One region of the Mesorhizobium calcicola genome, then DNA from elsewhere that is predicted to be linked to it. Evidence: predicted binding sites of a transcription regulator. Region 1 holds the regulator's gene; the other holds the start of a gene.
The links. Region 1 encodes LexA, which represses DNA repair genes until DNA is damaged. Its sites were predicted from a motif close to TGTTCNNNNTGTGTTCNG; they were not measured.

Region 1 (7,363 bases):
CATGGCGCTGGTCGCCGGCACAATCATGGGCTTGCTGCGTGGCGCCTTCGCCCTGTTTCCGGACTTTTCCGCGCGCCGTCCGGTCAAGAAATATGCTGCCGCCGCGGCACTTTTCTCGATCGCCGCCTACCTCATCATCTCTGGCGTCGTCGTTGCCGCCGAGCGCAGCTTCATCATGCTGGCGGTGATGCTGATTGCCGTGCTGTTCGATCGGGCGGCGCTGACCATGCGCAATCTGGCGATCTCGGCGATCGCCGTCATTATGGTGTCGCCGCATGAGGTGGTCGGCCCGAGCTTCCAGATGTCGTTCGCGGCGACCGCGGCGCTGGTCGGCGCCTATGCCGGCTGGTCGGATCATCGTGCGGGAAAAACGAGACCGCCGCCGCTACGGCGATCGCTGCCCGGCTTTCTCGCGCGAAAATTCCTGCTGGCGGCTGGCGGCCTTGCCATGACGTCGATCATCGCCGGCAGCGCCACGGCGCTGTTTGCCATCTGGCATTTTCAACGGGTGTCGCCGCTCAGCCTGTTCGCCAATCTGGCCATCATGCCGATCGTGTCGCTGGTTGTCATGCCTTTCGCCGTCCTCAGCGCGCTGGCGATGCCATTCGGCGCCGATGGCCCCTTTCTCTACGTGATGGGCAAAGGCCTGACGGCGATGATCGCCATGTCCGGATGGATTTCCGAGCGCTCGCCGGTCGATGCGGTCGGGTTGATTTCGCAGCAGTCCGTCCTGCTTGTGGCGATTGCCTTGGTCATTGCGACGATGGCGACGACATGGCTGCGGCTCGCAGCCCTTCCATTCGCGCTTGCCGGCCTGCTGACCGTCTCGGATGTGCGAACACCGGACGTGCTGATCTCGGAGGACGCCAGGCTGGTTGCGTTGCCGATCGGGGGCGGCGAACTCGCGGTCAGCCGCGCACGTCCGAACGAATTCACAGTCGACAACTGGAAACGTGCGCTGACATCCGAAACCATCGTCATGCCGGAGGTGTTCAGCAACGGAGACGGGCAATTCGATATAGCGGATGCCGCCGGAATGCCGCCGGGAGCGCCTTTCTACTGCACATCCGGCGTTTGTCTCGCCAAGCATCCGTCCGGTGCGATCATCGCGCATGTCGAAGACCGAAACGATGCCTGGAAAGCCTGCGGCTTTGCCGATCTGATCGTCATCAATGACGCCACGGCCTATGACCCCTGTCACAACCCGCTGGTGCTCGTCATCACCAAACGACAACTGGCTCGCAAAGGCAGTGCGGCCGTCTTCTTCGATCGACAGTCGGCGACCACGCCGGCGACGATCAGCTTCGCTGTGGACAGCCCATACCGGCCCTGGCACACGCAGCGCAAGTTTTCGCGCGAGGCGAGGGGGCTGCCGCCCTACCGCAAACCCGAAAAGCCGGATGCAAGCCCTGCTCAGTAGCGCCTGATCAGTCCGACGAGCTTGCCCTGCACCTTGACCCTGTCCGGTCCGAAAATGCGGGTTTCATAGGCTGGGTTAGCAGCTTCGAGAGCAATCGAGGCGCCCTTGCGGCGGAACCGCTTCAGCGTCGCTTCCTCTTCATCCACCAGCGCCACGATGATCTCGCCGGGGCTGGCCGTATCGGCGTTGCGGATGATGACGGTATCGCCGTCGAAGATGCCGGCCTCGATCATCGAATCGCCCTTGACCTCCAGGGCGTAGTGCTCGCCGCCCATAATCATGTCCGGCGGCACCGAGATCGAATGCGTCTGGTGCTGGATGGCATCGATCGGCACACCGGCGGCGATGCGGCCCATGACCGGGATCGACACGGCGGAGACCACATCGTCGTCATTGCCAGCCGAAGGCGTCCGCGAAAGCGCCGGCTTGATTTGCCGGCCAACGCCGCCTTGCCCAAGACTGCCTTGGATGACGCTTGGTGAAAACTTTTTAGCCGCGTTGAGGCCGGGCGCGATCGAGTCGGGCAGCCGCAGCACTTCCAGCGCGCGTGCCCGGTTGGGGAGCCGGCGAATGAAGCCGCGCTCCTCCAGCGCCGTGATCAGCCTATGGATTCCGGATTTGGAGGCGAGGTCGAGTGCTTCCTTCATTTCGTCGAAGGACGGCGGAATGCCGCTTTCCTTGAGCCGTTCATGGATGAACATCAGCAGTTCGTGTTGCTTGCGCGTCAGCATGGCGACCCCCATTGTCTGAAACCAGAATCGAAAAAACAAACCCAGAACAAACACTATCTGTTCCAGTTGTGTTCCGCAACCGTTTAAAGTTTAATGAATCTGTTAAGGCGGCTGAAATTATTTGGCGCCTGGGAGCGGGCCGCGATAGACCACCGACTGCAACCGTGGCGCAGCTGCCTGCATTGAAATTGTTTGGTTAATGGCCTGTGGCCGACCCCCTGCACCGAGGCTTGGTATCACCTGCCGGTAGACCTCGATCGGCCGGCACTACACCTTTCTGGCCGTTTGTTTGCCGTGAACGAAACGAAGCCAAAATGCCAACTTTCTTTGCCGGAGAAATCGCAAATTTCTTGCCCTTGTTCATCGCCGGCAGTCAGCGCTCGTTTGTGCCATCGCCGGCGTGGACATAGACATGCAGCGTATAGCCGATGTGGGCGGTCATCAGGGTTTTCGCACGCTCGACGTTGCGATCCAGCGCCGCCTCCATGAGCGCCGTGTGGTGTTCGATCGCGACGGCCCTGCGCAATGCCGCCACGGCCTCTTCATAGCCATGCTGCAGGCCGGCAACCGCCCGCAATGTTGGCGCCAGGCCCAGGAAGCGGTGATGGCGACGCAACTGATCGGCGATCGTAGAATGGAAGGTCAGCAGCCAGGCGGACGTTGCCGCGCTGAGCAGTGCCGCGTGGAAAGCCTCGTGCTTTTCATCCCATTCGTCGACCACTTCATCGGACGGGTCGTCGACTGCGGTCTTGCAGCGCGACAGCCGGTAATGGGCAGCGACGACGGCATCCTCCCATGCACGGCCGCCCTTCTCGATCGATTCCTGGAGCAGCGGCAGCTCAACCACCGCCCTCGCGCGCGACAGGTCTTCAAGTTCGGTGCGCGAGACCGGAGCGACGGCAAAGCCGCGATTGCTGATGGCGGTCACCAGGCGTTCGGCCTCCAACCGCGACAGCGCTTCGCGCAATGGTGTCCAGCCAATGCCGTAGCTGTTGCGCAACGCGCTCAGCTTGAGCGGCGCGCCGGGCTTCAGACGGGTGGTGAGGATATCGCGACGCAGCAGCCTGTAAGCTGCTTCCGTCTTCGAGAAGTGCTCATTGTCCAGCATCGCTCCATCCATACTTGTCTGGATGGTAATTATATATGAAAGCCTTTCATTCCGTAAATTATATATAATGTTTGACAGTGCCCACGGGACTGCCCATGATCGGCCAACGGTTTCACCCGACGTGTTCATCCGAGCACGGCCATGCGCTGGGGTAGTCGATCATGAATGCAACTCTCGATCTCGCTGCAATCGAGGCGATGGATGCCGCGGACCCGCTACGCTCCATGCGTGATCGCTTCGTCCTGCCGAAAGGGGTGATCTACCTCGACGGCAATTCGCTGGGTGCCGCTTCACCCGCTGTCTTCGACGAGATCCAGAAGGCCGCGACACAGGAATGGGCGCAGGATCTCATCCGCGCCTGGAACACCGCTGGCTGGTTCGACATGCCGGTCGCGCTCGGCGACCAGCTGGGACGGCTGATCGGCGCGGCAGCCGGCCAGACAGTGGTCTGCGACACGACCTCGATCAACATCTACAAGGTGCTGCATGCGGCGCTGGCGATGCGGCCTGACCGGTCGGTCATCGTCGCCGAGGGCTCCAGCTTTCCAACCGACCTCTATATGGCCGAAGGCGTCGTCTCGACGCGACCGGGTACTGTGCTGCGGCTCGAAGGCGTCGATGCGCCTGATATCGAGGATCTGATCGACGAGCGCGTCGCCGTCATCCTGGTCAACCACGTCAACTACAAGTCCGGCCAGTTGCGCGACATGGGGGCGCTGACGCGCAAGGCCCATCAGGCCGGTGCGCTGATCGTCTGGGATCTCTGCCACACGGCGGGTGCCTTGCCGGTCGAGTTGGACGGCGCCAATGCCGATTTCGCCGTCGGCTGCACATACAAGTACCTCAATGGCGGCCCGGGTTCGCCGGCCTTCATCTATGCCGCAAAGCGCCACCATGGCGATGTCCACCAGCCGCTCAGCGGCTGGTGGGGCCATGCGCGTCCGTTCGCCTTCGAACAGGGCTATGCGGCCGGCACCGGCATCCGCCGGTTCCTGTGCGGCACGCAGCCGGTGTTGTCGATGCGGGCGCTGAAGGGCGCCCTCGACCTCTGGAACGAGGTCGACATGGCAACCGTGCGCAAGAAAAGCGTCGCACTGACCGACCTGTTCATCCAGCTCGTCGAAGCAAAATGCGGCGCCTATGGCCTCGAGCTCGAAAGTCCGCGCAACGGAGAAGAGCGCGGCAGCCAGGTGTCGTTCATCCACCCGCACGGCTACCAGGTGATGCGCGCCTTGATCGAGCGCGGCGTGATCGGCGATTTCCGCGCGCCTTCGACCATACGCTTCGGCTTCACGCCGCTCTATGTCGGCTACAAGGATGTCTGGCAGGCGGTCGAGGTGCTGGAAGATATCCTACGCACAGGTGCCTGGCAGGATGCGCGCTTTGCGGTCAAGACTGCGGTGACCTGAGGAGCTAGAGCCGGGTGCGAACTGTCCAGAGTTCCGGAAACAGGACGACCTCAAGCATCTTCTTCAGATAGGAAGCACCCGACGTGCCGCCGGTTCCACGCTTCAGGCCGATGATGCGCTCGACCGTGGTGACGTGGTTGAAACGCCAGCGGCGGAAATAATCCTCGAAGTCGACCAGCTTCTCGGCCAGTTCGTAGAACATCCAGTAGCGCTGCGGGTCGCGGTAGACTGTCTGCCAGGCGACCAGGACCTCTTCATTCTCGGTTCGCGTCTCACGCCAGTCCGTGCGCCTGGCATCGGCGCCGGTGTCGAATCCGTTGCGGGCGAGCAGCAGCAGCGCTTCGTCGTAGAGTGACGGCTCGGCCAGGATCGCCTCCAGCTTCTGGCTGAGGTCCGGCCGGTGCTTGTAGGGGCCGAGCATGGCGAGGTTGCGGTTGCCGGCCATGAACTCGATGGCACGATATTGCCAGGACTGGAAACCCGAGGATTGGCCGAGCGCGTCTCGGAACTCGGTATATTCGCTGGGCGTCATCGTCCGCAGCACGTCCCAGGCGTTGTTCAGCTGCTCGAAAATGCGGGCGACGCGCGACAGCATCTTGAAGCTTGGCTCTAGGCGGTCGGCGCGGATCGAGCGGATCGCGGCACCGATCTCGTGCAGAGCGAGCTTCATCCACAGCTCGGATGTCTGATGCTGGATGATGAACAGCATCTCGTCATGCGCCGACGACAGCGGCGTCTGGGCTTCCAGCACTTTCTCCAGGTGCAGATAGTCGCTGTAGGACATCCGCTCCTTGAACGACATCTGCGCGCCCTCGGACGCCGGATCGTATGGCTTGCTCAATTGATTTTCTCCGTGCGCAGCCGGAAGCGCTGGATCTTGCCGGTCTGGGTCTTTGGCAGAGCGGCGATGAATTTTACCGATCGCGGGTATTTGTAGGGCGCGATCGTTGCCTTGACGTGGTCCTGCAAGCGCTTGGTGGTCAGCGCATCAGGCGCCACGCCTTGTACCAACACGACATACGCCTCGACAATCTGGCCGCGCTCGGCATCCTCGGCGCCGATGACCGCGCATTCGGCGACGTCCGGATGCGCCAGCAGCGCCGCCTCGACCTCGGGACCGGCAATGTTGTAGCCGGCGCTGACGATCATGTCGTCGGAGCGCGCGGCGAAATGGAAGAAGCCGTCCTCGTCCTGCGTGAAGGTGTCACCGGTGAGGTTCCAGCCGTCGCGCACGTACTCCTTCTGCCTGTTATCGGCCAAGTAGCGGCAGCCGGTCGGGCCGCGCACCGCCAGCCTGCCAGTCGTCCCGCGCGGCATCTCGCGCATCTCGTCGTCGACGATGCGCGCTTCGTAGCCGCCCACCGGCTTGCCGGTCGACGCGGGCTTCATGTCGTCGAAGCGGTTGGAGATGAAGATGTGCAGCATTTCGGTGGCGCCGATGCCGTCAAGGATCGGTTTGCCGGTCTTTTGCGTCCACTCTTCAAAGACCGGAGCGGGCAAGGTCTCGCCAGCTGAAACGGCGACGCGCAGCGATGACAGGTCGGCACCTTCATCCATGGCCTTCAGCATCGCGCGGTAGGCGGTCGGCGCGGTGAAGGAGATCGTCGCTTTGTAGGTTTCGATAATGTGGATCATGTTGGGCGGCGTCGCCTGTTCGAGCAGCGTCGCCGCCGCCCCGAAGCGCAGCGGGAAGATGGCGAGCCCACCAAGGCCGAAGGTGAAGGCCAGCGGCGGCGAGCCGACAAAGATGTCGTCCGGCGTCACCTGGAGGATTTCGCGGGCATAGGCGTCGGCGATGATCAGGAGGTCGCGGTGGAAATGCATCGTCGCCTTCGGCACGCCTGTCGTGCCTGAGGTGAAGCCGAGCAGCGCGACGTCGTCGCGGCCGGTGTTGACGGCGGTGAACGTCACCGGCTTGTCGAGAGCCGCGCGATCGAGTTCAGCATCGTGGTTGGCAGTGCCGTCAAAGCCGATGACCTGCTTGAGGAACGCGCTGTCCTTGGCGCAGGCGGTCATCTCGTCCATCAGCCTGGTGTCGCAAAGTGCTGTTGTGATTTCCGCCTTGTCGACGATCTTGGCGAGTTCGCCGGCGCGCAGCATCGGCATGGTGTTGACGACCACGGCGCCGACCTTGGTGGCGGCCAGCCAGCAAGCGACCATGGCGGGGTTGTTGGCGGAGCGGATCAGTACCCGGTTGCCGGGCTTCACGCCATAAGTCTCGACCAGCGCATGGGCCAGTCTGTTCGTCCAGTCGGACAGTTCCTTGTAGGTGCGCCGGCGGCCATTGCCGATCAGCGCGGTGTGGTCACCGAGGCCCTTCTCGACCAGCCTGTCGGTGAGTTCGACGCCGGCGTTGAGATGTTCGGGATAGTCGAAACCGTCAAGCAGGAAGTCAGGCCATTGCTCCGGCGGCGGCAGGTGATCGCGCGTGAACGTGTCGATATGCGCTGAAGGCCCAAGCATGTCGCCGCTATCCTGTCTGCTGCCTGGCCAGTGCGCGAGGCGCTTGGCCGGATGTGGTGGATCTGAAGGTCCTGCTTTCGAGGAGGCCTCGTGCCGCCAGTCGCACCTTGCTCGACGAGGCCACCCGAAAGGGCGGACATTTGCAGGTTTTGGGCAGCACAGCAGACCTCCCATTGTCGGCTGTTCGTTAGGGCAGGATCGCACCAGTCGAAATTTGTTTCAAGCCTAAAAT
Region 2 (7,363 bases), on a different contig from region 1:
AGCGAACCTGATTGTGCAGGAACGAGCGCGCCGAAGCCCTCACCTCGATCAGGTCGCCCTCCCGGCTCACGTCGAGCCGCTCCAGCGTCCTGATCGGGCTGTTGGCCTGGCACTGGGTCGAGCGGAAGGTGGTGAAGTCATGCCGTCCGAGCAGGATTTTTGCCGCCTCGTGCATGGCGACGGCGTCGAGCCGCTTCGGCACCCACCACACCTTGCCCTTGTCGAGCGCGGCCGGCGCGCGGCGGTTGAGGATGCGGTAGAGATAGTGGCGGCCGGTGGCCGAGAAGCGCGCGTCGAAGGCATCGGAGACGACCGTCGCCTTGAGGACCGCGATGTGCGCGCCGGCCATCTGCAGATGCGCGTTGACGGCATCACGCACCTTGTCGCCCGGCCACGCCTTGGTGAGGTCGACATGCGCCACCTGGGCGGTCGCATGCACGCCGGCATCGGTGCGGCCGGCGGCGCGCAACCTGACCTCCTCGCCACAGAATTTTACGATAGCCTGCTCGATCGCCTGCTGCACCGAAGGCTGGTCCGCCTGGTGCTGCCAGCCGGCAAACAGGCTGCCGTCATATTCGATGTCGAGGCGAAACCGCGGCATGCTAGAGCGTGACGCCGAAAAGTGTGAAGCGGGTTTCGGACGACGTCATGCTCTATCTCTTTGAGTTAGAGCCGAATTCGGATTTCAGGGCGATTCGACCTGAAATCATCCGGCTCCCAATGCATGTCGCGCAAAAGTGGCCTCGGTTTTGCGAGACGGCATGCATGAACCAATAACCTAAAGCGCGTCGCCTGAATCCGTTCGAACGCGACGCGCTTTAGGGCTGTTGCCGCTTACGCGGCGAGGGCCGAGCCGAAAGCCGAAGCGTAGACCAGCCTGCCGGCTTCCGGGGCGTCGCCCCAGGCCAGCGCCTGCAGTGCCTCGCTTTGGTACTCGCTCTCGAACTTTTCGGCGCGTGCATGGCTGTAGCCGAAACGGCTGTAATAGGCCGGGTCACCCAGCACCACGGCCAGCGTCTCGCCGGCGTCCTTGAGGCGGATATGCGCCTCGCGGATCAGCGCGCCGCCGATGCCGCTGCCATGGAACGAAGGCTCCACCGCCAGCGGCGCGAGCGCCACGGCCGGAAAGTTCTTGCCGCCGCTCTGGACGAACAGCCGGGAAAACAGGATGTGGCCGACCACCTGGCCGTCTTCTTCCGCCACCAGTTCGGCAACGGCGTCGCCGCCGGTCACCAGCGCGTCGACCAGTCCGGCCTCCGCCTGCTGGCCGAAAGCGTGTTCCTCGACGAGGCGGATGGCCTCGCGATCCCGCGGCGTCGCCGCGCGTATCGACATCATGCTCATGAGAATTTCATTCCTCTTTCGATCTTGGCCCCGCGCAGGAACTCCGACGCGGCAGCGGGCTTTCCGCCCGCCCGTTGAACTTCGACCAGACTGATCGCGCCTGCCCCGCAGGCGACCGTCAGCCGGTCATCGAGAATTCCTCCCGACTCGCCCAAATCCTCCGAAAGCGACAGGCCTTCGGATAGCGTCGAGCGAAGCAGTTTCAGCCGCTCCGGGCGGCCGCCAATTCCTATCTCGGACCAGGCGCCGGGAAACGGCGACAGGCCGCGAATGCTATTGTGCACTTCGCTCGCCGAGCGAGTCCAGTCCACGCGAGTCTCGGATTTATCGATTTTCTTGGCGTAGGTCACCCCTTCCGCCGCTTGGCGGGTAAATGTCAGGGTGTTCCTTTCCAGTCGCGCCAGCGCTTCCACCATCAGGCTAGCACCGACACTCATCAACCGATCATGCAGATCGCCGGCTGTCATATCGGGTCCGATGGCGCATTTTTCAACCATTGCCACCGGGCCGGTGTCCAGGCCCTCTTCCATGCGCATCACCATCATGCCGGTTTCGCTGTCCCCGGCCATGATCGCGCGCTGGATGGGCGCGGCACCACGCCAGCGTGGCAGAAGCGAGGCATGGCCGTTGATGCAGCCAAGCCGGGGCGCCTCCAGAACCGCCTTCGGCAACAGCAAGCCATAAGCGACGACCACGGCGACATCGGCCTGCAAGGCGCGGAAAGCGGCCTGCTCGGCCTCGCCTTTGAGCGATACCGGTGTGCGCGTCTCGATGCCCAGCCGCTCCGCCTCGCGCTGCACCGGCGACGGCGTCAGCTCCAGCCCGCGTCGTCCGGCCGCGCGCGGCGGCTGGGTATAGACGGCGGCGATCTCTTGTCCGGCCTCGGCGATGGCGCGCAGCGTCGGCACCGAAAACTCCGGCGTGCCCATGAAGATGACGCGAAGGGGCATTTCCCCTATCCCACCATCTTGCCCGGCGCCTTGTCCCTGGCGAGCTTCTTGAACTTTTTCACCACCATGTCGCGCTTCAGCTTCGAGATGTGATCGATGAACAAGACACCATTGAGGTGGTCGATCTCGTGCTGCAGGCAGGTCGCCATCAAGCCCTCGGCCTCGATCTCCTGCAGCTTGCCGTCGCGGTCGAGATATTTGACCCGCACGGCGGCCGGACGTTCGACCTCGGCGTAGTAGTCCGGGATCGACAGGCAGCCTTCCTCGTAGACGGAGCGCGCGTCGGCGCTCTCCAGGATCTCCGGGTTGATGAAGACATGCGGCGCCGGTGTCTCGTCTTCCTTGGCCAGGTCAATCACCAGCATGCGCAAGGGTTCGCCGATCTGGATCGCCGCCAGCCCTATGCCGGGCGCGTCATACATGGTCGCCAGCATGTCGTCGGCCAGTTTGCGCAAAGGCCCGTCGACGCGCTCCACCGGCTTGGAAACCTGGCGCAGGGTGGGGTCGGGAAGGATGATGAGCGGCTTGATCGGCATGGCGTTCCACCTAAGACCTCCAGCGAAAAGCGTCAACCGGTACGCTTTGTCAGCGTTCACGTTTTGATCTGTGCCGGCGAACCGAATCGGCTATGCTGTCCACATGAATGATCTAAGCACTATCCTTTCGGAGCCTGTCGCCCGGCTTGGCGCTTCCACGATCACGCTCGGCCACGCGCTGGCTTTCGGCGCGTTGCTGTTTCTTGGCCTGTTCCTGGCGCTGGTCATCGCGCTGTGGCGGTCGGCCAAGGCGCGCGCCGCCGCCGCCGCCGAGGCCGCCGATCATGCCCGCGACGCCGAGGCGCGGATGGCCGGCATCTTGCAAAGCCAGGCCGAGATGCAGGGCCGCATGGGCGCCATTGCCGAAGTGTTCGGGGCACGGCAGGCGGAGCTGACGCAGTCGATCGGCCAGCGCCTCGACGCCATGACCGGCCGCATCGGCCAGACCATGACCGAGCAGACCAAATCGACGCATGAGAGCCTGGCCAAATTGCAGGAGCGGCTGGCAGTCATCGACACCGCGCAAGGCAACATCCAGTCGCTCGCCGGCCAGGTCGTGCAGCTGCAGGCGATCCTCTCCAACAAGCAGACGCGCGGCGCCTTCGGCCAGTCGCGCATGGAAGCGATCGTTGCCGACGGCCTGCCGCATGGCGCCTACGAGTTCCAGGCGACGCTGTCGAACGGCAGCCGGCCCGACTGCCTGGTGAAGATGCCGAACGGCGCGCCGTCGCTTGCCATCGATGCCAAATTTCCGCTGGAAGCCTGGAACGCCATCCGCGCCGCCGATGGCGCCGATCTGCAGAAAATCGCCGCCCAGGCCTTTCGCCGCGACATCGAGATCCATGTCCGCGATATATCGGAAAAATACCTGATCCAGGGCGAGACGCAGGACACCGCCTTCATGTTCGTGCCGTCGGAATCGGTGTTCGCCGAGATCCACGAGAATTTCGAGGCCATCGTCCACAAGGCGCACCGCGCCCGCGTCGTCATCGTCTCGCCGTCGCTGCTGATGCTGTCGATCCAGGTCATCCAGGCCATCCTCAAGGACGCCCGCATGCGCGAACAGGCGCATCTGATCCAGGGCGAGGTCATCCGGCTGATGGAGGATGTTGCGCGTGTCGACGAGCGGGTGCGCAAGCTGCAGGTTCATTTCGGCCAGTCGGCCAAGGACATCGACGACATCCTCGTCTCGACGTCGAAGGTGACCAAGCGCGGCCAGAAGATCGAGGCGCTGGAGTTCGGCGCCCAGCCCGACGGCGATGCCGGCCCCGACGACGCATCACGGCCTGCCGCTGCGAAGGTCGAAGCCGGCGCCCGCGTTGCCGATTCGAAAACCGGACAGCTCAGGTTGAGGGTTGTCGAAGGCGACGACTGAACGCCGGCTACTGCTCCTCCACGGTCGCCATGCCCTGGAATTCCGGCAGCCAATGCAGCGCCGAGCGGTGCCATTTCTGCTGTGTCGGGATCAAATCCTCGCGTTGCCGCGCGGTTCCCGCTCGAATCCCATAGACCTTTGGACCATCTCCGACCGACGTGGCGTAGAGGTGCGAACCGCAGTCCCCGCAAAAAGCCTGGGCGCGCTTGGCGCCGCTCGCCCCGGTCTTGATATAGATTTTCGGCGTACCCTTGGTGATCCGGTAATGATCCTCCGGCGTCGGAACAGTCACCCGAAAGGCCGTGCCGGTCAGTTTCTGGCAATCCGTGCAGTGGCAGATCGAGGTCTTTTCCGGGTCGACCTCGGCTTCGTAGGTGATGGCCCCGCAATGGCAGCCGCCGTCGATTTTCATCTTTGTTTCTCCTTGCTTCGCCGGCATTCTAACCGGCCCGATCCGGCTCGTCTCCTGACGCGGCTTCAACTATCTTGCGCCGCCGTTCCCAGGTCCCGGTCGTCTGCGGCTTGACGAACAACCGCGTGATCTCGGGCATCTCTTTCTTCAGCCGAGCCTCCAGGCGCTCGACACACGCTTCGATCTCTGGCGCCTTCAGGTGATCCTCGAACTCGATGCTGAGACCCGCGACGATCTCGCGCGGCCCAATGTGGACGGTCAGAACACCGTTCGCCCGCTGCACCGCCGGATCCTGCTGGACGATCGCCAGCACTTGTCTCTGCACCTCGGGCAGTGCGGCTTCGCCGATCAGCAGGCCCTTGCTTTCGCGGGCCAGGAAGACCGCCGTCGCGCCGAGGATCAGCCCAATGCCGATCGAGGCGGCGCCGTCGAGTTCCGGCATTTGCAGCAGCTCCGCCGCCAGGATGCCGGCGAAGGCGACGATCAGGCCGAGCAGGGCGGCACTGTCCTCGAACAGCACGGTGTAGACGCTCGGGTCCTTGCTCGACTGCACGGCCTGCAGCCAGCCCTGCTTGCCCTTCTCTCGGCGGAACTCCTTCAGCGCCACCAGCCAGGAACTGCCCTCGAACACGAAGGACAGGCCGAGAACGATGTAGTTCACCTTCACGTTGACGACCGGCTCCGGCGCCATGATGTGGATCACGCCCTCGTAGAGGGAGACGCCGGCGCCCAGCGCGAAGACCAGAAGGGCGACTATGAAACTCCAGAAATAGAGCTCGCGGCCGTGACCGAGCGGATGCGTCCGATCGGCGGGGCGGGCGGCGCGGTGCATCCCGTAGAGCAGCAGGCCGCCATTGCCGGTATCGACCAGCGAGTGCACGCCTTCCGACAGCATCGCCGAACTGCCGGTGAAGGCGGCGGCGGCGAATTTGGTCAGCGCGATGGCGAGATTGCCGGCGAGCGCGGCGTAGATCACCCTTTTTGAGCCGCCATGCCCGGCCATGGTGTTGTCCTCGTTCAGGGCGCCCAGTCTAACGGCCAGGCCGCCAAAGCTCCACAGGCTTCACGACCCGCGAACTGTCGGCTCGTTCGGGAGGTCGGTCGTCAAAGGATGGGCGGACTATTCGACGATCTCGCCGGTCCACACCTTGAAGCCGGCAAGCGTGCCCGGCCCGAAAATGTGGGTCAGCGGGACGTCGGCCGCGTCACGGCCGGAGGCGATCAGGATGCGGCCGATGCGCGGCGCATTGTTGCGCGGGTCGAAGACATGCCAGCGGCCGCCAAGATAGACTTCCATCCAGGCGGCGAAATCCATGCTCGACCACGGCTTTGGCATGCCGATGTCGCTGATGTAGCCGGTGCAGTAGCGGGTCGGGATGTTGAGCGCCCGGCAGAAGGTGACAGCCAGATGCGCGAAGTCGCGGCACACACCGCTCTGTTCGCGATAGGCCTCCGCCGCGGTGCGCGTCGGTCGCGCATTGCCGTAGTTGAAGACGATATGATTGTGGACGAAATCGCAGACCGCCTGCACACGCGGGATGCCAAGCGGCGTGTGGCCGAACAGCCGCCACGCTTCGTTCGCCAAGAGGTCGCTTTCGCAAAAGCGGCTGGGCAGCAGAAACAAGAGCGTGTCCGCCGGCAGGTCGCGCACCTCGTGCTGCCAGGCCATCAGGTCGCCCATCTCGAAAGTGCCGGGATCGCGGATCACCGCGTCGGTGCCGAACGTGAAACGCCCGGGCGGCGCGACGAACCGGTTGCACCAGTTGCCGAAACTGTCGCGATAGCTTTCGATCGGCACCGGCGGGTTGGAGGTCAAAAAGTCCGGCCGCTCAAGGTCGGAGGCGCGCGAATAGTGGACATTCAGCATCGCGATCAGCGGCGTTTCCTGTGGAAAGTCGAAGCTCATCTCGCAGCCGATGTGGATTCGCATTGTCGTCCTGACCGGCCTGCCTGTTCATGGCGCGGCGAAAAGCCGGCCGATGCTGCAGTGCGAAGACAACCATGGCACGGACCGCCATGGTTTACGAGCAAATTAGAAACCGGTTGAAACCGGCCGGCTGGCGGCGGCGACAGGCGCTGGCCTCTTGCAGTCGGGCATTTCTCTTGGTTCACTTCGCTTCCCGCAATCGGAGGAACGAATCATGGCTAAAGGTGCGATGAAGGCAGGCAAGGAAGCCCGCAAGCCGAAGAAGGACGCCAAGAAGCCCGCCCCGGCTCCGGCCCTGAAGGCGCCGCCGGTCAAGGCGATGAAGCTCAAGGACAAGTAGGTCCGGTCAAACCGCTTCGGGACGGACTGCGACCGGCGACATTGTTGCCGGCCGCCGTTGATCGAACGCTCGCAATTCCTATACTGGCGGGGCGGGGACGACCTCGCACTTTCCCCGAAAATCCGGCCGGGACGACCCGCCATTGTTTGATTGAGCATCGGATACCGAAAGCCGAATTCGGTCCGATGCTCTGACGGAGCGTCGTCTATGTCGTGGATTCTCCTGTTTTTTGCCGGCCTGTTCGAGATCGGCTGGGCAATCGGCCTCAAATACACGGACGGCTTCTCGAAGCTGGTGCCGACCGTGCTGACCGTCGCCTCGATGATCGTCAGCCTCGCCTTGCTCGGCCTGGCGCTGAAGACGCTGCCCGTCGGTACCGCCTATGCGGTATGGACCGGCATCGGCACCGTCGGCACGGCGCTGCTCGGCATCTGGCTGCTCGGCGAGCCGGCCACCGCGATCAGGCTGGCCTGCATCGC

Region 2: a site for LexA is predicted at 2,884-2,901, ahead of ACFSQT_RS13765 (DNA recombination protein RmuC). Genes of this name have one in related genera too.

The regions. Positions count from the first base shown of each region.
Region 1 covers NZ_JBHUGY010000066.1:17,369-24,731, forward strand. Annotated here, with positions in the region: gene ACFSQT_RS34120 (ComEC/Rec2 family competence protein) at 1-1,420, shown strand, start outside; gene lexA (transcriptional repressor LexA) at 1,414-2,151, opposite strand; gene ACFSQT_RS34130 (hypothetical protein) at 2,163-2,351, shown strand; gene ACFSQT_RS34135 (GntR family transcriptional regulator) at 2,525-3,259, opposite strand; gene kynU (kynureninase) at 3,421-4,668, shown strand; gene kynA (tryptophan 2,3-dioxygenase) at 4,673-5,509, opposite strand; gene ACFSQT_RS34150 (AMP-binding protein) at 5,506-7,131, opposite strand.
Region 2 covers NZ_JBHUGY010000020.1:356,056-363,418, forward strand. Annotated here, with positions in the region: gene truA (tRNA pseudouridine(38-40) synthase TruA) at 1-601, opposite strand, end outside; gene ACFSQT_RS13750 (GNAT family N-acetyltransferase) at 835-1,344, opposite strand; gene fmt (methionyl-tRNA formyltransferase) at 1,341-2,294, opposite strand; gene def (peptide deformylase) at 2,300-2,830, opposite strand; gene ACFSQT_RS13765 (DNA recombination protein RmuC) at 2,934-4,205, shown strand; gene ACFSQT_RS13770 (GFA family protein) at 4,213-4,617, opposite strand; gene ACFSQT_RS13775 (cation diffusion facilitator family transporter) at 4,646-5,620, opposite strand; gene ACFSQT_RS13780 (transglutaminase-like domain-containing protein) at 5,738-6,547, opposite strand; gene ACFSQT_RS13785 (hypothetical protein) at 6,759-6,884, shown strand; gene sugE (quaternary ammonium compound efflux SMR transporter SugE) at 7,092-7,363, shown strand, end outside.